DNA from 4 places in the Micromonospora sp. WMMD975 genome. Region 1 is predicted to be linked to each of the others. Evidence: riboswitches for the same ligand, from Rfam matches in the RefSeq annotation. Region 1 holds a riboswitch; each other region holds the start of a gene.

Evidence for each region. A riboswitch is a leader RNA that binds a small molecule or an ion and turns the genes downstream of it on or off. The one in region 1 is predicted to bind cyclic di-AMP.
Region 2: linked by a shared signal. The riboswitch ahead of O7613_RS28595 (hypothetical protein) and the one ahead of O7613_RS05120 (C39 family peptidase) in region 1 are both predicted to bind cyclic di-AMP.
Region 3: linked by a shared signal. The riboswitch ahead of O7613_RS18030 (hypothetical protein) and the one ahead of O7613_RS05120 (C39 family peptidase) in region 1 are both predicted to bind cyclic di-AMP.
Region 4: linked by a shared signal. The riboswitch ahead of O7613_RS26245 (NlpC/P60 family protein) and the one ahead of O7613_RS05120 (C39 family peptidase) in region 1 are both predicted to bind cyclic di-AMP.

The regions. Positions count from the first base shown of each region.
Region 1 is NZ_CP120739.1:1,152,553-1,157,804, forward strand. Features, by position in the region: gene O7613_RS05115 (hypothetical protein) at 1-431, shown strand, start outside; cyclic di-AMP (ydaO/yuaA leader) riboswitch at 891-1,032, shown strand; gene O7613_RS05120 (C39 family peptidase) at 1,235-2,080, shown strand; gene O7613_RS05125 (hypothetical protein) at 2,135-2,692, opposite strand; gene O7613_RS05130 (alpha/beta hydrolase) at 3,804-4,580, shown strand; gene O7613_RS05135 (CDP-glycerol glycerophosphotransferase family protein) at 4,606-5,252, opposite strand, start outside.
Region 2 is NZ_CP120739.1:6,347,934-6,353,185, reverse strand. Features, by position in the region: gene O7613_RS28615 (heavy metal translocating P-type ATPase) at 1-872, opposite strand, end outside; gene O7613_RS28610 (heavy-metal-associated domain-containing protein) at 907-1,113, opposite strand; gene O7613_RS28605 (metal-sensitive transcriptional regulator) at 1,193-1,492, shown strand; gene O7613_RS28600 (YibE/F family protein) at 1,500-2,798, shown strand; cyclic di-AMP (ydaO/yuaA leader) riboswitch at 2,953-3,084, shown strand; gene O7613_RS28595 (hypothetical protein) at 3,088-4,113, shown strand; gene O7613_RS28590 (carbonic anhydrase) at 4,176-4,829, opposite strand; gene O7613_RS28585 (helix-turn-helix domain-containing protein) at 5,002-5,252, shown strand, end outside.
Region 3 is NZ_CP120739.1:4,161,580-4,166,831, forward strand. Features, by position in the region: gene O7613_RS18020 (AAA family ATPase) at 1-801, shown strand, start outside; gene O7613_RS18025 (cation diffusion facilitator family transporter) at 876-1,790, shown strand; cyclic di-AMP (ydaO/yuaA leader) riboswitch at 1,934-2,064, shown strand; gene O7613_RS18030 (hypothetical protein) at 2,069-3,151, shown strand; gene O7613_RS18035 (hypothetical protein) at 3,230-3,700, shown strand; gene O7613_RS18040 (SRPBCC family protein) at 3,710-4,162, opposite strand; gene O7613_RS18045 (STAS domain-containing protein) at 4,299-4,658, opposite strand; gene O7613_RS18050 (hypothetical protein) at 5,173-5,252, shown strand, end outside.
Region 4 is NZ_CP120739.1:5,885,160-5,890,411, forward strand. Features, by position in the region: gene O7613_RS26235 (C40 family peptidase) at 1-101, shown strand, start outside; gene O7613_RS26240 (peptidoglycan recognition family protein) at 186-2,222, opposite strand; cyclic di-AMP (ydaO/yuaA leader) riboswitch at 2,456-2,591, shown strand; gene O7613_RS26245 (NlpC/P60 family protein) at 2,605-3,639, shown strand; gene dcd (dCTP deaminase) at 3,715-4,293, opposite strand; gene O7613_RS26255 (pyridoxamine 5'-phosphate oxidase family protein) at 4,372-4,962, shown strand; gene O7613_RS26260 (zinc metalloprotease) at 5,117-5,252, opposite strand, start outside.

The sequences.
Region 1 (5,252 bases):
GCACCGCCGCCCTGCCCGAACCACACACGCCTCGCACCCCGTCCGAGTACGCGGCGCGGGAACGCTGGCTCCGGCACGCCGCGATGGCGGCGCACTGGCGGGGCGACCTGACCGCCCGCCAGCTCGCCGACGTGCTGGCCGGCCGCAACGGGTGGGACCCCTGCCACCACCCGGCGACGCAGGAGATCGTGCTGGCCCGGACGGTCCGTGACGGCCGCCGAGCCGCCTGGGAGACGGCCGCCGAGCGGGAACGGCTGGCATGGCGGGACACCGAACTCGCCGCCGAGTCGGCCCGGACGCTCGCCGCCGAGGCGTACGCCGCCGCGACGGCGCTTCGGCCCGCGCCGGCGTTCCGGGCCTCGGCGGCGCTCCGTGTCCCGGTGCAGGCTCCGGTGCGTAGCGCCCGCTGGCGTCCGGCCCGCGTCGGCTGAGCGGTGGTATCGGCTGAGGGGTTGTCCCGGCTGAGCGGTGATACCGGTCGAGGGGCGGTCTCGGTCGAGCAGCGGTGGTCTCGGTTGGGGGCGGTCTCGGTTGAGCGGGGTGGACCTCGGCTGGAGCGGCGGTCTCGGTTGAGCGGGGTGGACCTCGGCTGGAGCGGCGGCCTCGACCGAATCGTTACCGAACGCGGTGAGCCGGGTCACCGGCCCGACGCGCCGGCGGAGCCGATGTCCCCGGTCGCCCCCGGCGACCGATTCTCCTCCCGCCGGACGTCCGGTTTCCGCCGGCCGGCGTCGACGGTGCCCCTTGTCCCATTGAGTCACGTCAGTGATCGGCTGCACCGAAATTGTAGTCGCCGAGCACGTTTCCGCAGGTGAGAGCGCTTGGCATGGGTCGTACCCATCGGTAGTGTCGGCGCGTCCGGTGCGGTTGTCGATCGCCGATGGCGTCGCCGTGCCGACCCGCCTAATCGTGCATACGAACCGGGGACCCACAGCAACACCGGGGTGAATCCGCGGAGCCCACGGCCCGCGGTAGGGCGTACTTCCCGCCCGAATCCGTCAGCTAACCCGGTCGGCGGCCACGGAAGGAGCTACCTCCTCGTGTCAACCAACCCCCGAACGTCCCCCCGCCTCCACGGCCTGCGGGGGCCGGCGCGCGCCTGAGGCGACGCGTACCCGACCCCTGATCCGCCCGGCGTCCCGGGCCATCACCCGCGGCCGTCCAGCCCGTCAGCGCGCGTGAGTCCCTCCGCGCGTAGGGCCGGCGTGTGCCGCCCACCCCCGTGGAGGAATCCGTGAAGCACCACCTGAAGCGTCAACTGCGGCGGCTCGCGACCGAGCGCCCGTACCAGATCATCGCCGGTTCGGCGGCGGCCCTCGTGCTGGCCGGCGGCGCCGGCGCCACCCTGACCGCCACCGACGGCGCCCCGGCTCAGCGGGACACCGCCGCCGTGGCGGACCTCGGCTCCCGCCTCAACGACGCCGCGACCCGGAGCGAGGCCAGGGTCGCCGTCCCGTCGCCCAGCGCCTCGCCGAGCGCGTCGCCCAAGCCCTCTCCCACGGCCTCGCCCGTGGCGAAGGTCGCGGCCAAGTCCGCCGACCCGGACACCACGCCGAAGGCCAAGCCGAAGCCACCGTCGAGCAAGGTGCTCGACTACGACTACCAGGCCCAGACCACCTACTACTACTGCGGTCCGGCCGCCGTGCGGAACGCGCTCAGCGCCGCCGGCATCGAGCGCAGCCAGGACACGCTGGCCGTCGCGCTCGGCACCACCGAGATGGGCACCAACTCGGCCGAGGACACCACCCGGGTGCTCAACCAGCAGGTCAAGGGCGACCCGTACCGGACCCGCATGATCGCCGGCGCAGCCACCCCCGGCCAGGTCGACCGGCTCCGGGCCGACGTCGTCAACGCGGTCAGCAACGGCCGGGCGGTCGTCTCGAACATCGTCGGCGACGCCACCGACACGAACGGCGGCTGGCACTCGTTCCCGGGCGGCCACTATGTCGCCGTGATCGGCTACAAGAACGACGGCCGGACGGTACGGATCGCCGACTCGGCCGACCCGTCGCTGCCGTCGTACTGGGTGGCCACGGCCGACCTGGCGAACTGGATGGCCACGCGCGGTTACTCCGCCTGACCCATTTATTGGTACGTGAAGGCCGGCACCCCGTTGGGTGCCGGCCTTCGTGCGTTAGCTGTTCCAGTGCTGGGTGACGAGGTCGGTGGCCTGGTTCTCCCACTGGGCGTAGGCGTCGGGGTAGGCGCTCACCTGGACGGTCTGCGCGGCCTCGGTCAGGGGCATGTCCTGCCAGCCGTCGACCTGCTTCAGGCCCTTGAGGAAGGCCAGGGTGGAGTATTCGGGGTTGGTGATCTGTTCCGGGCTGCCCCAACCGCTCGACGGGCGTTGCTGGAACAGGCCGAGGGAGTCGTGGTCGTTGGTGTCGCCGAGGTGGCCCAGGTTCTCCAGCTTGGATTCCTGGAGGCTGGTGGCGATGGAGATGATCGCGGCTCGTTCGGGCAGGCCGGCCTTCTTCGTCGCGGCGATGATCGCCTTGACGTTGGCGGTCTGCTCGTCGTTGAGGGTGATGCTCGACTGCTTGCCCTCGGCCTGCACCACGGCCGCAGCCGTGGCGGGCTTGCCGGTGTGGGTGGGGGTGTCGGCGTGGGCGGCGATCGGGCCGGCGAACACACCACCGGTGAACGCCAGACCAGCGATACCCAGGACGCTCTTGCGCAGGATCGTGTTCATCAGGGGGCTCCATTCCGGGGGTCGACACACGCACCGGGGGAGGGTGGCGCGCGGGCGAGCACCGTCAGGCGCTCAAAGTTTCGGGGGGATCCGGCGTGGTCCGCGGGGCAGGGGCCGCACCGCGGGGGCCGGGAGAATGTGTAACGACCGGCTACCCACCGTCATTCCCCGGGGGGCGTGTCGGCCGCGCGGGATCAGGGGCGCTGGCCTTCCTCGGTCGTTCACCGGGTTACAACGCCCGCACCCCCGCGACGATTCCGCCGCCAGAGTGCCACCCACCACCCCCGAACCGGACACCCCACCCACCCGGCCCCACACGGCGACCGGATTCCCGCACGCCCCTCAACACCCCCAGGCCCACCACGGCAACGCCACGGGTGCGCGCCCGAGACGGCCACAGCGCTCCCACCCACGCGCCGCCCCGGGCCACGACTGGAACGCTATGGACGTCTCAGCGCACCCGAGCGGGCCATAGCGTTCCACCCGCGCGCCGCCCCGGGCCACGACTGGAACGCTATGGACGTCTCGGCGCGCCCGAGCGGGCCATATCGTTCCACCCGCGCGCCGTTCAGGCGACGACTGGAACGCTGTGGACGTCTCAGCACGCCTGAGACGGCCATAGCGTTCCACCCGCGCTCCGCCCCGGGCCACGAGTGGAGTGCGCGACCGTCGGACCGGAGTCGGTCATAAGTGCGGCCCGGCACCGGCGGGGTGGCGCGCAGGGTGGGCGTCCAGCCGGCGTCGCCGCCGAGGTCCGGGCATGTTGCGTCGCGCGCGCGACGTCGGTGTCCGCTCTCGCGCACCGTGTCCGTCCGGTGGCAGACTGCGCCGTATGGGCGATGCGAGGGGGACCCGTCACCTGGTGCTCCTACACGGTATGGGGGCCACCGGCGAGGTGTGGTTGCCGTGGGCGCCACTGCTGGAGCGCCGCTGGCCAGGACGTTGGCTTGCCCCCGACCTGGCTGGACACGGCTGGTCGCCGCCGCTGCCTCCGAGGACTGCCACAGGCGGGGCCTCCTTTGCGCCGGCAGTCGCCGCTGCGGTGGGAGACGCCGACGGGGTCGTAACTGCGCCCGGTGTCGCCGCTGCGGCGGGAGACGCCGACGGGGTCGTGACCGCGCCCGGTGTCGCCGCTGCGGCGCGGGACGCCGACGGGGCCGTGACCGCGCCCGGTGCCGCCGCCGCGGCGGGAGACGCCGACGGGGTCGTGACCGCGCCCGGTGTCGCCGCCGCGCCGGCAGACGCCGACGCGGTAGCCAGTGCGCCCGGGGCTGCCGCCGATGAGGGCGCCACCGCGACCGGGTACTCCTTCGCGGCCCTGGCTCAGCGCGTCGTGGACGGGCTCGGGGCGGTCCGGCTCGGCCCGAACGACCGGCTGGTGCTGCTCGGGCACTCGCTCGGTGGCGTGGTGGCGCTGGCGCTGGCCGCGCGCCGGCGGGGCCTGCCGGTGGACGCGGTGGTCGGCCTCGGCATCAAGGTGGCCTGGTCGCCGGCCGAGCTGGCGAAGGCGGAGGAGTTGGCCGCCCGGCCGGTGACCTGGTTCGGCACCCGTGACGAGGCGGCCCGTCGTTACCTGCGGGTGTCCGGGCTCGCCGGGCTGTTCGCTCCGGACCATCCGGTGGTCGACGCGGGACTACGCCGGGGCGACGGGCGCTGGCGGTTGGCCATGGATCCGGCCGCGTTCGCGGTGGGGGCGCCTCGGCTGCCGGCCCTGCTCGCCGCCGTCGACGTGCCGGTGCTGCTGGCCCGGGGCGAGCGGGACCCGATGGTGACCGACGCGCAGCTCAAGGAGCTGGGCGTTCCGGTGGCCACGCTGCCGGGGCTGGGCCACAACGCGCACGTCGAGGATCCCGCGGCGGTGCTCGCGCTGCTCGACCCGTACCTCTAGGACCGGTTCGGGGGGACTGACCGGCCTACGGCGTGCGCGGCGCCGGGACGGCGAAGTCCGGCTCCAGCTCGCGCCGGGCGGCGGTGAGGAACGCCTCGGCGTAGCCGTCGGTGGGGAAGTCGCCCAGGTAGCGGGTCCGGGCGGCCCAGCGGTCGGCCGCCTTCGGGTCGGTGTCCAGCAGCGCGGTGAGCACCTCGTCCACGTTGGACATATCGCGGCGCAGCACGTAGCCGGAGCCGGCGAGGGGGAACCGCTCGACGAAGTGTGCGCCGTCGGCGCCGGTGTCGGTGACCGCGTACGGCTTGCCGGAGTAGAGCCAGTCGGAGATGACCCCGGAGACGTCGGAGACAAGCGCGTCGGCGCGGTTGACGCACTCGGTGAGCGTCAGCTCCCGGGTGGCTGCCGCGCCCCACAGGTGCGGCCGGCCGGTCCTCGCCCGGTCGGCGGCGAGCAGTTCGGTGAGCCGGGCGAGCTGCCGGGCCGAGGCCGGGTTCCGGTCGGTGTAGGGGTGGGCGCGCAGGATCACCGCCGCCCCGCGGTCGAGCAGCCAGCGGATCAGCGTCTCGGCCACCGGCAGCGAGCAGTAGTTGGCGTCGGCGTGGTGCCCGGTCCAGGTCGGGGTGTAGAGGACGGTCGGGTGCGCCGACGCGGGCGCGTGCTCCCGGCGTACCT
Region 2 (5,252 bases), 1.6 Mb from region 1:
GCCGAGGTGCCCTCCTCGACCACGCCGTCGGTGGCGATCTTCTCCCCGGGGCGCACCACGAACCGGTCGCCGACCACGAGCTGGTCGACCGGGAGCCGGACCTCCTGCCCGCCGCGTCGTACCGCCACGTCCTTCGCGCCCAGTTGGAGCAGGGCCCGCAGGGCGGAGCCGGCGGTGCGCTTGGCGCGGGCCTCGAAGTATCGACCGGCCAGGATGAAGACGGTCACCCCGGCGGCGGCCTCCAGATAGATGTTGCCGGCGCCGTCGCTCCGGGTGATGTCGAACCGGAACGGGTGGGTCATCCCCGGCATGCCGGCGTCGCCGAGGAAGAGCGCCCAGAGCGACCACCCGAACGCGGCGAGCGTGCCGAGCGAGACCAGGGTGTCCATGGTCGCTGCGCCGTGCCGCAGGTTGACGAGCGCGGCCCGGTGGAACGGCAGCCCACCCCAGACCACCACCGGCGCGGCAAGCGTCAGCGAGAGCCACTGCCAGTAGTCGAACTGCCAGGCCGGGACCATGGCCAGCACGATCACCGGCAGGGTCAGCACGGCGGAGACCCACAGTCGGGTACGCGGGCCGCGCAGCTCGTCCGCCGGCTCACCGGCCACGGTCTCGCGAGCCGGCGCGGGCGGCGGCGGCACCACGGCCGTGTAGCCGGTCTTCTCCACGGTCGCGATCAGGTCGGCCGGGGCGACCTCGTCGGCGTACCGGACGGTGGCCTTCTCGGTGGCGTAGTTCACCGTGGCCTCGACGCCGTCCATCCGGTTGAGCTTCTTCTCGATCCGGGCGGCGCAGGACGCGCAGGTCATCCCGCCGATGGCGAGTTCGATCTGATTCGGCGCGGTGGGCAGCGCCTTTCCCGTGGTGTTCATCGGTGCCTCCTCGGTTGCGCGGGTCCGTGGACCGTCACGCCCCGGCGAGGTCGTAGCCGGCCTCGTCCACGGCGGCGCGTACGGCGTCCGCGTCAAGCGGGCTCTGACTGGTGACGGTGACCCGGCCGGTGGCCAGGTCCACCTGGACGTCGGTGACGCCCGGCAGCGCGGTCAGCTCGGCGCTCACCGCGTTGACGCAGTGGCCGCAGGTCATGCCGTTGACCTGGTAGGTGGTGTCCATCTCGCCCTCCGATCCGATACCCCCCAGGGGTAGGAGTCGAACGTTAGCATACCCCCGAGGGGTACGCTATCCTCGGCGCATGACCACGCCGCCCACCCCGACCCGGGGCTACACCGCCAGCAAGGACCAGCTCCTCGCCCGGCTCCGGCGCGTCGAGGGCCAGGTCCGGGGCGTCGAGAAGATGGTCGAGGACGACCGCTACTGCATCGACGTGCTGACCCAGATCTCGGCCGTCCAGGCCGCGCTGGACAAGGTCGCCCTGGGCCTGCTCGACGGCCACGCCCGGCACTGCATGCACGAGGGCGCCGCCGAGGGCCGGGCCGACGAGATGGCGACCGAGATGATGGCCGCCGTGGGCCGTCTCATGAAGCGCGGCTGACCGGCCCGTGGGCGCCGACCACGGCCGTACCGTCCCCGCGCCGCCGCGCGTACGCCGAATCCTCGTCGCGACCGTGGTGCCGCTGTTCGTGCTCACCGTGGTCGCGGCGCTGGCGCTGTGGCCCCGGCACGGACCGGAGCCGACGGGCGGCGCGAACGTGCCGCGTCACCACGGCACGGTGACCCGGGTGGTGACCGAGCCCTGCCCGCCGACCCCGGAGGAGCCGGCGGGCACCGCCGGGCGGTGCGGCACCGTGACCGTCGCCGCGGAACAGGGTCCGGACGCCGGCCGGGAGGTCGAGACGCCGATCCCCGCCGGGCCGGGCGCGCCCCGGGTCGAGGTCGGTGACGAGGTGATCCTGGTCGAGCTGACCGACCCGGCCGATCCGGCGGCGACGACCTACCACATCGCCGAGCACCAGCGCGGCACGCCGCTGGTGTGGCTGGTGGCGCTCTTCGCCGCCGCGATCGTGGCGTTCGGCAGGTGGCGCGGGCTGGCCGCGCTGGGTGGCCTGGTGGCGAGCTTCGCCATCCTGCTCGGCTTCGTGCTGCCCGGGATCGGCGCCGGCCGGTCCCCGCTGCCGGTGGCGATCGTCGGCGCCGCCCTGATCATGTTCGTGGTGCTCTACCTGACGCACGGGATCAGCGCGCAGACGTCGGTGGCGGTGCTCGGCACGCTCGGCAGCCTGGTGGTCACCGGGGCGCTCGGCACGCTCGCCACGGCCGCCACCCACCTGACCGGCTTCGGCAGCGAGGACGCCACCACGCTGTCGATGTTCCAGGGCGACGTCGACCTGCACGGGCTGCTGCTGGCCGGCATCATCATCGGCTCACTCGGCGTGCTCGACGACGTCACGGTCACCCAGGCGGCAACCGTCACCGAGTTGGCGCGCGCCAACCCGGGGCTGTCCCGGCGGGCGCTCTACCGGGCGGCCACCCGGGTCGGCCGGGCGCACATCGCGTCCACGGTCAACACCATCGTGCTGGCCTACGCGGGCGCCTCACTGCCGCTGCTGCTCCTGCTGGTCGCCGACTCCCGCCCGGTGAGCGAGATCCTCACCAGTGAGTTCCTGGCCCAGGAGATCGTCCGAAGCGCGGTGGCCACCATCGGCCTGATCGCCGCCGTACCTCTGACCACCGCCCTCGCCGCGGTCGTCACCACCGCCGGGCGGCGCGGGCCGGACGACGACCCGGCGCCGCCCGCCCCGCGGTCGCCGCGGGAGCGGGACGAGGCGCTTGAGGCGCTCGGCGGGGCGCCCGCCGAACGTTGGCCCGGCGACCCGAGGAGTACGCAGGACGCATGGTGACACTCCGCAGCGTGACGGCCGGAATCAAACGCGATGCTGGTCACGCTGGGCAATGTCGAATTCTCGCGATTGGTCGGCTTCCGGACGTAGATCCCCGGTCGGGGTGTCGGGTAACCTCGCTGCCGGTCACCGCCGAAGGCACGCACCGGTGCCTGCGGTACCGCCGCCCAATCGCCTCCGGGCGAGCCGGGGAACCAGGTACATGGGGTGAATCCGCGCGAGCGGTAGGGGCCACTTCCGTCCCGAACCCGTCAGCTAACCCGGTCGGCGGCCGACGGAAGGGAACACTGTGACGGCACCCCTGCGCCGCTGGCTCACACCCGTGGTGGCCGTGCTCGCCTCGTGCGCCGTGCTGGCCGGGCCGACCCCGGCGACAGCCGCCCCGCACGCCGCCGCGCCCAGCCCCTCCGGGCACGCGGAGGACGACGACCCGCCGCTCATCACCGAGGCGATCGACTCCGCCAACCGGGCGTACCTCCAGGCCAAGACGAAGCTGACCACCTCGCAGAAACGCCAGAAGCTGCTGGCCGCCGAGGTGAGCGCGGCGGAGGCCGAGTTGGAGGCGCTCAGCCCGCAGGTCAACCAGATCGCGGCACAGTCCTATCGGACCGGTCGGATGGGCGCGATGGCGATGCTGCTGGAGAGCGACTCGCCCGACTCGTTCGTCAGGCGTGCCAACGCTCTGGACGAACTCAACCTCTTCAACGCGCAACGGCTCACCGCCATCAACGCCGCCAAGAACCGCGCCGCCCAGGCCAAGCTGGCCATCGACGCCGAGGTGCGCGAGCAGGAGAAGCAGACGAACGCGATGGCCCGGGAGCGGACCGAGGCGCAGAAGGCGCTGAAGCTCGTCGGCGGGCTGGGCTTCACCGGTGGTCTGGTCTCGGCCACGTCGCCGGTCGCCAAGGTCGGCCCCGGCCGCACCGCCGACGGCGGGTGGAAGTCGGAGTCGTGCAGCGAGAACGACCCGACCACCTCCGGCTGCGTCACGCCGCGCACGCTGCACGCCTACAAGGAGGTCAAGCGGGCCGGCTTCAACCGTTTCGTGGGCTGTTACCGCCCCGGCGGGCCGTGGGAGCACCCCAAGGGCAAGGCCTGCGACTGGTCGCTGCAGAAGAGTGGCTTCTCGCCGTGGCACAACAACGACACCCGCAGGTACGGCAACGAGGTGGCCGCGTTCCTCATCCGCAACGCCGACCGGCTGGGCATCTACTACGTGATCTGGAACCGGCAGATCTGGTTCCCGGCGACCGGTTGGAGTTCCTACAGCGGGCCGTCCAACCACACCGACCACGTGCACATGTCGCTGCTCTGACGCCACACACACGCGCGCGAAGGGGCCGCCCGCGGGCGGCCCCTTCCGTCTGTCCGGTGCGGTCAGCCGGCGAGTGCCGGATCCGCCGGCGCGGCCGGCGCGGGCAGCGGAGCCGGTGACTGCGCCACCGTCCGCACCTCGCCGCCGCTGAGCCGGTAGGACATGCCGACCACCGCGCACGCCCCGCCCGCCACCCGCCCGGCGAGGACCGTCGACCGGGCCAGCAGGGCCTCCACGGTCTGCGCGATGTGGACGTCGATGATGCCGTCGAGATCCTCGACCCCCTGCCGGGCGGCCCGGAGCAGGCTGGGCGAGACGGCGTCCACCACCGCGCCGAGGTGTCCGGCCGGGGCGGCGCCGGTGCGGACCGCCTCCCGGGCCGCCTGAACCGCGCCGCACGAGTCGTGACCGAGCACCACCACGAGCGGCGTGCCGAGCACGGTGACCGCGTACTCCACGCTGCCGAGCACCTCGGGACCGGCGGTGTGCCCGGCGGTACGTACCACGAAGAGGTCGCCGAGCCCACGGTCGAAGATGATCTCGGCGGCGAGTCGGGAGTCGGAGCAGCCGACGACCACCGCGAACGGGTGCTGGCCGTCGGCGACCGCGGCCCGGCGCCCGGCGTCCTGGTTCGGGTGCTGGGGCACACCGGTGACGAACCGGTGATTACCGGCCCGCAGTTCGGCGATCGCCTCGTCAGGAGTGGTCAGGCTCATTGCTGCTCACCTCGTGTTCGCGCGGAACGACCGGGCCGGCCGGCGGTGTCGGCCTCGCGACCCACCGTCACACGCGGCCGGAAGGCACGTCAAGATTTCGTGATACGCGTTTCATACGTCGCCGTCCCGGCCCGCACCGCGGTCGGAGCGCCCGAGCCGGGAAAGCCATACCATGACCACCATGGCGACCACACCAGGCGAGGACGGGAGCCGCCGGAACTGGACCTTCCTCACCAACCACGGGCACGTGCTGCTGGTCATCGCGCGCAACCCCACCGCACGACTGCGGGACGTGGCCGCCGAGGTGGGCGTCACCGAGCGCGCGGCCCAAGCCATCGTCGCCGACCTGGAGGCCGGCGGTTACCTCCGCCGCACCCGGGTGGGCCGGCGCAACGAATACACGATCAACCCGACCGGCCGCTT
Region 3 (5,252 bases), 3.0 Mb from region 1:
GTCGCCCTGCTCGACGAGTTGGACGCGCTGCTGGGCAAGCCGGTGCAGCGGGCCCGGCCGAAGCGCGACCCGTACCAGCTCGCCGGCGGCGTGCGCGAGCTGAGCACGTACGCCGATCGGCAGCGCGCCGCCCGCGCGGCGGCCCGGGAGCGCCCGGCGGACTACCGCGAGTACGCCCACGTGGTGGTGGACGAGTCGCAGGACGTCTCACCGATGCAGTGGCGGATGGTGGGGCGGCGCGGCCGGCTGGCGTCCTGGACGGTGGTCGGCGACCCGGCGCAGACCGCCTGGACGGGTGACCCGCAGGAGCTGGACCGGGCCCGGGACCAGGCGTTGGGGCGGCGGCGCCGGCACCGCTACGAGCTGACCACCAACTACCGCAACTCGGCGGAGATCTTCGCGGTGGCGGCGGCGGAGATCCGCCGGCTGTACCCGGACCTGACGCTTCCCGACGCGGTGCGCTCGACGGGTGTGCCGCCGGTCCAGCGCGCCGTGGCCGCGGCCGAGCTGCCCGCGGCCACGGTCGAGGCGGCCGGGGCGCTGCTGGCCGAGGTCGAGGGCACGGTCGGCGTGATCACGCCGGTGCCGCGCCGGGACGAGGTGGCCGGCTGGCTGGGCCAGCTCGGCGCCGGCCGGCTCCAGGTGGTGACCAGCCTCCAGGCCAAGGGCATGGAGTACGACGGGGTGGTGCTCGTCGCGCCGGGCGAGATCCGGGCCGACCCCGGTTCGGGGGTACGCACGCTCTACGTCGCGCTCTCCCGGGCCACCCAGCGGCTGACCACGCTCGACCCGGTGGGCTGACCCACCTCACTTGCACACATAGCGATGTGAGCATAGATTTGTTCCGGCCGAGCTATGGGGCGGAGGGTGTGCGCGTGGGTGCAGGTCATGACCACAGCGGCGCGGTGACCAACGCGGCGCAGCGCCACGCCGGCCGGCTCTGGGCGGCGTTCGCGCTGCTCACCGTGCTGATGCTGGTCGAGGCGGTGGCCGCCTTCACGACCGGCTCGCTCGCGCTGCTCTCCGACGCCGGGCACATGTTCACCGACGTGCTCGGCATCGGCATGGCGCTCGCCGCGATCACCGCCACCCGGCGTGCCCGGACCGACCCGCAGCGCACATTCGGGCTCTACCGGCTCGAGGTGCTCGCCGCGCTCGCGAACGCGGTGCTGCTCGGCGCCGTCGCGGTCTACGTCCTGGTCGAGGCGGTACGCCGGTTCGGCGAGCCGCCCGAGGTGCTCGCCGGGCCGATGCTCGTGGTGGCCGTGCTCGGGCTGCTGGCCAACATCGCCGCCTTCGCGCTGCTGCGAGTCGGCGCACAGGAGAGCATCAACCTGCGCGGGGCATACCTGGAGGTGCTGGGCGACCTGCTGGGCTCGCTCGGGGTGATCGGCGCGGCGATCGTCATCGCGTTCACCGACTGGTGGTGGGCCGACCCGGTGGTCGCGGTGGCGATCGGCCTGTTCATCCTGCCGCGCACCTGGCGGCTCGGCCGGGCCGCGGTACGCATCCTGGTGCAGGCCGCGCCGGAGCACCTCCAGGTGACCGCGGTGCACGACCGGCTGGCCGCCGTGCCCGGCGTGGCGGAGGTGCACGACCTGCACGTGTGGACACTCACCTCGGGGATGGACGTCGCCTCGGCGCACCTGACCACCGACCCGCGCGCCGAGGTCGCCACCGTGCTCGCCGCCGCCCGGGCCGCGCTGCACGAGGACTTCTCGATCGATCACGCCACGTTGCAGATCGAACCCGGAGCGTCCGCCGGCGGCTGCGGCCCGACCGAGTGGTAATTAGGACAAACTTAAATCTGGGTGGCTATTGTTGGCAATTGCCGGTTTTGCCCGGTATTCGGCTCCGGCTGGTGGAGCCGGGTCCGGGCCGCGCCGGTAGGCTCGATCGCGGCCAACCCACGGGCGTCACTCCGGCGCCGGTGGAGCGGCCATCGCCTAATCGCCCGTGGGGCGAGCCGGGGAACCACGTACGTGGGGTGCATCCGCGTCAGCGGTAGGGATCTTCCGTCCCGAACCCGTCAGCTAACCCGGTCGGCGGTTGACGGAAGGACACGTGAATGCCCACAGTGGCACCTGTACGACGGACGGCCGCCCGGTTGGCGGCCCTGCTCGTCGCGACGCTGGCCCTCGGCGTCGCGACCGTGCCGGTCTCCCCCGCCACGGCGGCGCCGACCGGCCGGCTCGCCGCCGCACCCGGCGACGACGACGAGGGCGGCACACCGACCCTGCGCGCCCAGCTCGACGCCGCCAGCAAGGGCTGGCTGGAGGCCAAGGCCGCGCTGAACAACTCGGTCAACCGGCAGAAGCAGCTCAACGACCGGCTCACCACGATCGGCGCGGAACTGACCGAACGCGACGCCAAGGTCGGCGAGATCGCCGGGGTGGCGTACCGCACCGGCCGGATGGGCACCGCCGCGGCGCTGCTCGCCAGCAACAGCCCGGAAGGTTTCATGGACCGGGCCGCGGCCCTGGAGACCGTCGCCGCGCACGAGGACCGGACCCTGCGCGAGCTGATCGCCACCCGGGACGAGGCGGTCCGCACCCGCGCCGCGCTCACCGTCGAGATCAGCGAGCAGCGCAAGCAGGTCGCGGTGATGGCCAAGCGCAAGGAGCAGGCCGAACGGGCGTTGGAGGTGGCCAACCGCAAGCCGCCGGCGAGCGCCGGCAGCAGTGGCGGCGGCAGCAGCGCCCGAGGCTCGTCCTCGGCCAACGCGAAGCCGGCCAAGCGCAACTCCGACGGCTCGTGGCCGGCGGAGTCGTGCAGCGTCAACGACCCGACGCCGGCCAGCGGCTGCATCACCCCGCGCACGCTGCACGCGCTGCAACAGGCCAAGGCGGCCGGCTTCACCAGGTACGTCTCCTGCCACCGACCCAGCGGCTCGGGTGAACACCCGAAGGGGCGGGCCTGCGACTTCGCGGCCCAGAAGAACGGCTTCGGCGGCGTCGCCAGCGGCGGCGACAAGACGTACGGCAACAACCTGTCCGCGTACTTCATCCGCAATGCCGACCGGCTCGCCGTGCTCTACGTGATCTGGTTCAAGGAGATCTGGCTGCCCAGCAGCGGCTGGAAGTCCTACAGCGGGGGCAACGGCGACCCGTCCAGCGACCACACCAACCACGTGCACCTGTCGGTCTACTGAGCACTACGCTCCCCGACGTACGCCGGATGTCGTCGCGCGGCCCACGACGTGGGCCGCGCGACGGCCGACGATCGGCGCATGGGACGACTCTCGCCGACCGGCCGCAAGGCGCTGCTCACCGCGCACCTGGTCACCTCGCTGGGCTGGCTCGGCACCGACCTGGGGCTGCTCGCGCTCGGCGTGGCCGGGCTGCGCGGCGCCGACGCGGAGGTGGTGTACCCGGCGGCGGCGCTGCTCGCCACCTGGTTGTTCGCGCCGCTGAGCGTGGCGGTCTGGTTGGTCGGCACCGCCAGCGCGCTGCTCACCCCGTGGGGTCTGCTGCGCTGGCGCTGGGTGCTGGTGAAGTTCGCGCTCACCACCGTGATGCTCGGCCTGGTGCTGCTCCTGCTCACCCCCCGGATCCGGCACCTCGGCGCGCTCGCCGGGGCCGCCGACACCCACCTGCGGGTGGATCTGGTGGTGCCGCCGGCCGTCTCGACCGCGCTGCTCCTGGTCGCCACCGTGCTGTCCACGTACAAGCCGTGGGGTCGGCTGCGCCGCAGCGGCTGAGTCGTCACGTCAGGCCGACCGGCCCTCCAGGGTGGCGCCGAGACGGGCGGCGAGCCCCAGGTGGGCGGCCCGGGCCTGCCGGAACGCGTAGCCGAACAGCGGCGCTGGTGCGGTGAGGGTGATCTCCACGTCGATCCGCACCACGCCGTCGGGCTCGTCGCGCATCCGGGTGTGGTTGCGCACCGTCGTCGCCGGCTGCTGCCGGGCCACGGTGACCACCTCGTCCTCGTTGGCGATCAACACGTCCGCCTGGTAGGTCACCGGGAAGTGCAGCGGGCCGAGCTCCAACCGGTCGGTGATCGCGTAGCTCGCCAGCGCGCCCGGCCGGGGCGGCAACTGCCGGACCCGGACGATCAACGGATGCAGCTCGCCCTGCCGGCTCAGGTCGCCGAGCAGGGCCACCGCGTCCGCCCGGCTGCACCGGGCCTGCACGGTGTAGCTGAAGCTGTCGCTGCTCTGCAACCCGCCCCCCTCGCCGTCATGGGTCCGGACGATCGTCCCGTACCGGGGCCGGGCTGGCAACGGGTCGAAGGTCCCCGACCGGCGAGGGCCGAGTGGAGTCAACGCGACGCGCCGACGTGGGGTGGGCCGGTGACGGTCAGGCGCCGGGGAGCACCTCGGGCGCCTCGTCGGCGAACCACGGCTCGGGCGCGCCGAAGAGGCCCAGCAGGCCGGTCACCCAGAGCTGCCGGTGCACGAACCGGCTCGGCTCGGTGACCACGAGCTTGACGCCGCTGACCTCACACGTCTGGAAGCCGGCGACCATGGCGCTGATGCCGACGGAGTCGATGAACGTGACGAGCCGCATGTTGAGCTCGATCCGTGCGGGGCGCCCCTTGGCCAGCACCTCGGCGATCGACTCCCGCACCTCGTATGCGGTGTCGACATCGATCTCCCCACGGGGCGCGATCTGGACAACACCACCCGGACGCATCGACTTCACGATCGACAGGCTCACGCGAGCACCTCCACTCGCCCCTTCGGGCGCCTCATCAGTACGCGGGCCGCGACCGAGAGTATTCCTCCAACGGCCCCGGTCGCCACCCCCGGGGATGAGCAATTTGCGGACTGGGCACACCTGGGCGAACCCAATCCGGACTTACGGGTTCCGATTTCCCCTTCGACGCGGACCGCGATCGGCCGAACGACAGGTCCGAGTCGGCCGATCCGCTGACCCAGGGTAGCGGGCGCAGGCACGTCGCGACCAACACCCGCCCGCTCGGCGCGTTCACCCGCTTCGTCCCGTTCCGCCCCCGCTTCCCACCTCCCGGTACCCGCCGTCCGCATCTCGGGAGCCCGGAGATCTTGGTACGGAATCGCCCCTCCGGGGCGGCTTAATACCAAGATCCAGCCGCGTGGGGTTTGGCGGAGGGCTTCCCGGGGCACTGCGCGTGGGAGTGAACCGTGACGCGCCGGATGAACGCCGGAGTCCGAAGTGGCCGTCGGGCTTCGGCACCCGAGGAGGTAGAACCATGTTCGGATCCAGCCTGATGGACCGCCGCAGCAAGCCCGAGCGGGTCGCCGACCAGGCGTGGCAGCACCTGCTCACCGC
Region 4 (5,252 bases), 2.1 Mb from region 1:
TCGGCAACGGGGTGATGGTGCACGCGCCCCGGACCGGCAAACCGGTGCAGGTGTCGAGCATCAGCACCCAACCGCTCGCCGGCTTCGTCCGGGTCGGCTGAGCCGCACCCGAGGCATCGAGAAGGCCCCCGGTCCACTGGACCGGGGGCCTTCCTCGCGTCGGGATCTTTTCGCGCCGGGTTCCCCTACCGGGGCGCGCCGACCGGCGACGGCAGGATCAGCACGTCGTCGAGGTTCACGAACATGATCCGGTGGCCGAACTGGACCTGCACGTACCGGTTCTTGCCCCGGACCACGGTGCGGTCGCCGGGGGCCGAGCCGTCGAACGAGACCGCCCGGTAGTACTCGCCCGGCAGCACGCCGCCGACGGCGTACCGCTGGCCGGCCGCGAACGTGTACTGGAGCGGGGAGATGGCCTGGTACGGGATGGTGTCCGGGTAGGCGGCCTGCTCCGGGTAGGCGCGGCCGTACACCGGGACGGTGGCACGGCCGGGCCGTGGCGTCACCACGAAGCCGGTGGACCACTTGGCCGTGGGCGCCTTGGTGGGGTTGTGGAACCACGCCTTCTGGCCGAGATACCAGATTGCCGTCCAGTCACCCTGCCGGCCGGCCACCGCGTACGTCTGTCCGGCCGAGGCGCGGGCGCCGTGGTCGGAGATGTACATCGTGTCCGGTGTGCCGTCCGGGCGCAGCCCGAGGTCGTTGACGAGCGGGGCGTCCGCGCTCGGCGCGGTCCGCAGGAGCACCGCCGAGGAGCCGTGCGACGGGCAGGGCTCGGCCGGCGGGGTGGGCGTCGGGACGCCAGGCGGCTGCTGGTTGCAGCCGACGAACGCCGGCCGGTTGGTGGTGACGTCCGGGTCGATGGTGACCAGGCCGGTACGCGCGGTGCCGAGGGTCCGGAATGGTGCCTTCATCAGGTCGAAGTAGTGCGACCAGTCCCAGTAGGGGCCCGGGTCCCAGTGCATGCCGCCGACCGCCGCGGCGGTGATGCCGGGCACGTTGTCGTGACCGATGATGTGCTGCCGGTCCAGCGGGATGCCGAACTTCTGCGCCAGGTAGCGGACCAGCTTGGCCGAGCTGCGGTACATCGCCTCGGTGTACCAGGCGCCGTTTCCGGCGAAGCCCTCGTGCTCCAGGCCGATGGACTTGGCGTTGACGTACCAGTTGCCGGCGTGCCAGCCGACGTCCTTGGCCTTGATGTGCTGGGCGACGTAGCCGTCCGCCGAGCGCAGCGTGTAGTGCCAGCCGAGGTAGTCGGCGCGCTTCACCAGGTCGACGCTGGGGTCGAAGTAGCCCTCGGTGTCGTGGATGACGATGTATTCGATCTTCTGCTGCTTCGGCCGGTTGCCCAGGTCGTGGTTGCCGTAGTCGCCCGGGTCCGCGCTGAGCTGCTCGTACGGTGCGGGGATCCACTCGCAGGCCAGCCGCACCGGGCACTCCAGCCCGTCCGGCCGCTGCGCGTGGCGCAGCCCGAGCCGGCTGAGCACCCCGCGGTCCGGCCGGGCGGCGGTGGCGGCCATGGTGACCCGCTGCCCGTCGTCGGTGGTCCGGGTCGCGCCCTGGCCGAGCTGGTCGTAGACCTCGTCGGCGAAGGCCGCCGCCGCGTCCGAGGTGTCCGCGCCGGAGTAGCGGGCCACCGCGCCGTACCAGGCCGCCGCGTCGGTGCCGGCACCGACCGGCCCACCCAGTGCCTTCTGGTACGCGGCGAGCAGCGCCGCGCCACCACGGATGTTCGCGGCCGGATCGGTGCGCAGCTTCTGCGCGTCGAGGCCGGTGAGCGTCGCGGCGGCGTCGAGCGTCTGGAGCGAGGCGGTGGGCAGCGGCTTCTCCCGGGCCGGTGCGGCGGTCGTGGCCGGGTCGAGGGTGAGCGGGCGGGAGTCGTCGCCGCGCGGGTCCTCGTCCTCGCCGACGTGCGCGCTGCGGGGCAAGGCGAGGACGTGCGCGGCGTCGGTGAGGTGCATCGGGCCGTAGCCGCCGCTGGTGCTGGGCTGCCCCGGGTGGGCGTCCCAGCGGGACTCCAGGTAGGAGACGCCGAGCAGCACGTTCTGCGGCACGCCGTATTCGGCCGCCGCGGCGGCGTACTGCTTCTGCCTGTCGTCGTTGCTGGATAGGGTGTTCGGTGGCGCGGCGGTCACCGGGCCGGTGGTCGCCAGCGCGGTGGCTGTCGCCACGGCGGCGGCGAGCAGCATCCGTCCGGCCGACGGCGGGGGCGAGAGGTGCATCGAACCTCCTGGACAGGGATGGGGGTCACTGCGTCCCCACCCTCACTCCGCGCACCCGTGACGGTCAATACCTTTCCGCCGGATAATCTGATGTGAAAAAAAGCTTCACTCATGTCCGGGGTTGCCCATTCCGTACGGAGTGTCACGGCCGTTCGGGTTGCGGATCGATAACGGGGATCCCTACTCTGGCCAATTGTCGGCCCGTACGTTCACCGTCCAACCCGGCCGGTGACGGTCCGACACCGCCGAGTCGCCTCCGGGCGAATCGGGGACCCAGGTACCTGGGGTGAATCCGCAGCCACTGCGGTAGGGCGTCCCCCTTCCCGCCCGAACCCGTCAGCTAACCCGGTAGGCGGTCAGGAAGAAGGAGTACCGACGCCCGGTGGCACACCATGCCCCGCGGCCGTCGTCGAGCCGGTCGATCGACCGGTCCGCCGTCGCGCCGCGTTCCCGCTGGTCCCGCTTCACCACCACACTCGCCGCCCTGGTCGGCGCCGCGGTCGTCCTGACCGGAGGCGCGACGGCGGCCCACGCCGAACCCTCGGTCGCCGAGATCGAAGCCCGGATCGACCGCGACTGGAACAAGCTCGAACCCGTCATCGAGCAGGTCAACGCCGTACGCGAGCAGCTCGCGCTGCGACGCAAGCAGGCCGACGCGCTCGGTCGGCGGATCGCCCCACTCCAGGCCCGCGTGGACGCCGCGCTCGGCCAGGTCGGCGGGCTCGCCGCCGACGCGTACAAGGGCGACAACCTCTCGACCGTCAACGCCCTGCTGGGCAGCCGCTCGCCGGGCGAGCTGATGAGTGGCCTGGAGCTGCTCGACCGCTTCGCGCGCCACCAGCAGGAGCAGGTGCGCACCATCGCCGATCTGCGCGACGAGCTGGCGGCGAAGAAGAAGCCGCTGGACGAGATGGTCGCCGACCTGAGCCGTACCGAGGCCCAGCTCGCGGCGAAGAAGAAGCAGATCGACGCCGAGATCGCCAAGCTCCAGAAGCTGCGGCTCAAGGTGTACGGAAACGGTGGCGGTGGCAAGCTGCGCCCGGTGCCCTGCCCGGCCGGGTACCCGGGTGGCGCGGCCGGGGTGGCGGTCAAGTTCGCCTGCGCCCAGATCGGCAAGATCTATGTCTGGGGCGCCGCCGGCCCGGACCACTTCGACTGCTCGGGCCTGACCATGGCCGCCTGGGCCAAGGCCGGTGTCTCGCTGCCGCACAACGCCCGCCAGCAGCACAACGTCACGAAGCGGGTCAGCCGCGCCGAGTTGCGCGCCGGTGACCTGGTCTTCTACTACGCCGACCTGCACCACGTGGGGATGTACGTCGGCGACGGCTGGGTGGTGCACGCCTCCCAGTCCGGCAAGCCCATCACCATGAAGCGCGTGGACGACGGCGACATCAACAGCTACGGCCGCCCCACCTGAGGTGTAAGGAGGGGCCCCCGCTTAACGCATTCGGTATAGGCGGGGGCCCCTCTTAACAACCACGATCGGCTGGCGTCAGCGCGTCGGCCAGGTGCGCCAGCTCTGCCACGACCGGCTCGGCGTCGGGCCGCGCTGACCCTGGTAACGCGACCCGTAGACGGCCGAGCCGTACGGGTGCTCGGCCGGCGAGGAGAGCCGGAAGATGCAGAGCTGGCCGATCTTCATGCCCGGCCAGAGCGTGATCGGCAGATTCGCCACGTTCGACAGCTCCAGCGTGATGTGACCGGAGAAGCCCGGGTCGATGAACCCGGCGGTGGAGTGCGTCAGCAGGCCGAGCCGGCCCAGGCTGGACTTGCCCTCCAATCGGCCGGCGAGCTGCTCGCCCAACGAGATCACCTCGAGCGTGGAGGCGAGCACGAACTCACCCGGGTGCAGCACGAACGCCTGCCCCTCCGGCACCTCCACCATCGATGTCAGGTCGTCCTGCTGCGTCGACGGGTCGATGTGCGTGTAGAGGTGGTTGTTGAATACCCGGAACAGCCGGTCGAGGCGTACGTCGATGCTGGACGGCTGCACCAGTGTGGGCTCGAAGGGCTCCAGCGCGAGCGTGCCCGCCTTGATCTCGGAGACCAGGTCGCGGTCGGAGAGCAGCATCGGAACACCATAGCGACCGATGCGGGTGACCTGCGTGTCGGACTGCGCTGTCGTACAAGTGTTCGATAGGATGTCGGCATGGCTTCCTGGTCCGAATTCGCCGCCGACGAGCCCCGACTCGCCGCCGAGATCCGCCTTCTGATCCAGCAGTACGGGCCGGGCTTCGGCTATCTCGCCACGGTCCGCGCCGACGGCGGGCCCCGCGTGCACCCGGTCTCCCCACTGATCACCGACGACGGGCTGTGGTGCTTCGTCATCGACTCGCCCAAGCGCCGCGACCTCGAACGCGACGGCCGCTACGCGCTGCACTCGTTCCCGCCGGAGGAGAGCGACGACGAGGCGTACGTCGCGGGCCGCGCCCACCCGGTGACCGATCCGGGCACGGTGGCCCGGCTGGCCCGGGTCGGCCGGGCGGCGCCGCTCGGCGACTGGAAACTGTTCGAGTTCTCCGTCGACGTGGCGATGCTGACCCGGCGCGACCCGGCTGCCCGCCCCGGCACCGGCCGGCCGGAGATGCGGCTCTGGCTCGACCCGCGCGGCTCCGCGCCGGCTCTCGGTCACGAGCCGCTCGATCCGCGGCGGGCCACGCCGGCTCTCCGTGAGGGGCCGCTCGCCCCGGAGGGCCGGCGCGGCCGGCACGGCTTCGACACCCGTCGCCCAGCCGCCTGATCTCATCCGGTCGGCTCCGGCCGGCGGTCACATCCGGCTGCGCCGACCAGATCCGCGGGCCGAGGTGCCCTTCCGGCGTCCGAGCGGTCCGCAAAACGACCGACGCCGGCCCTGTCCGAGGACGGGGCCGGCGTCGGTGCGTGGTGGGGTGAGGTCAGGCCGCGCGGTACGCGTTCCACGCGGTGAGCATGCGGCTCGCCTGGCCGGCGGTGAACTGGTACATGCAGGAGTCGTAGGTGTAGTCCATGAAGTTGGTGATCGGGTCCTTGCCGGTCGCGGAGCAGGTGTCC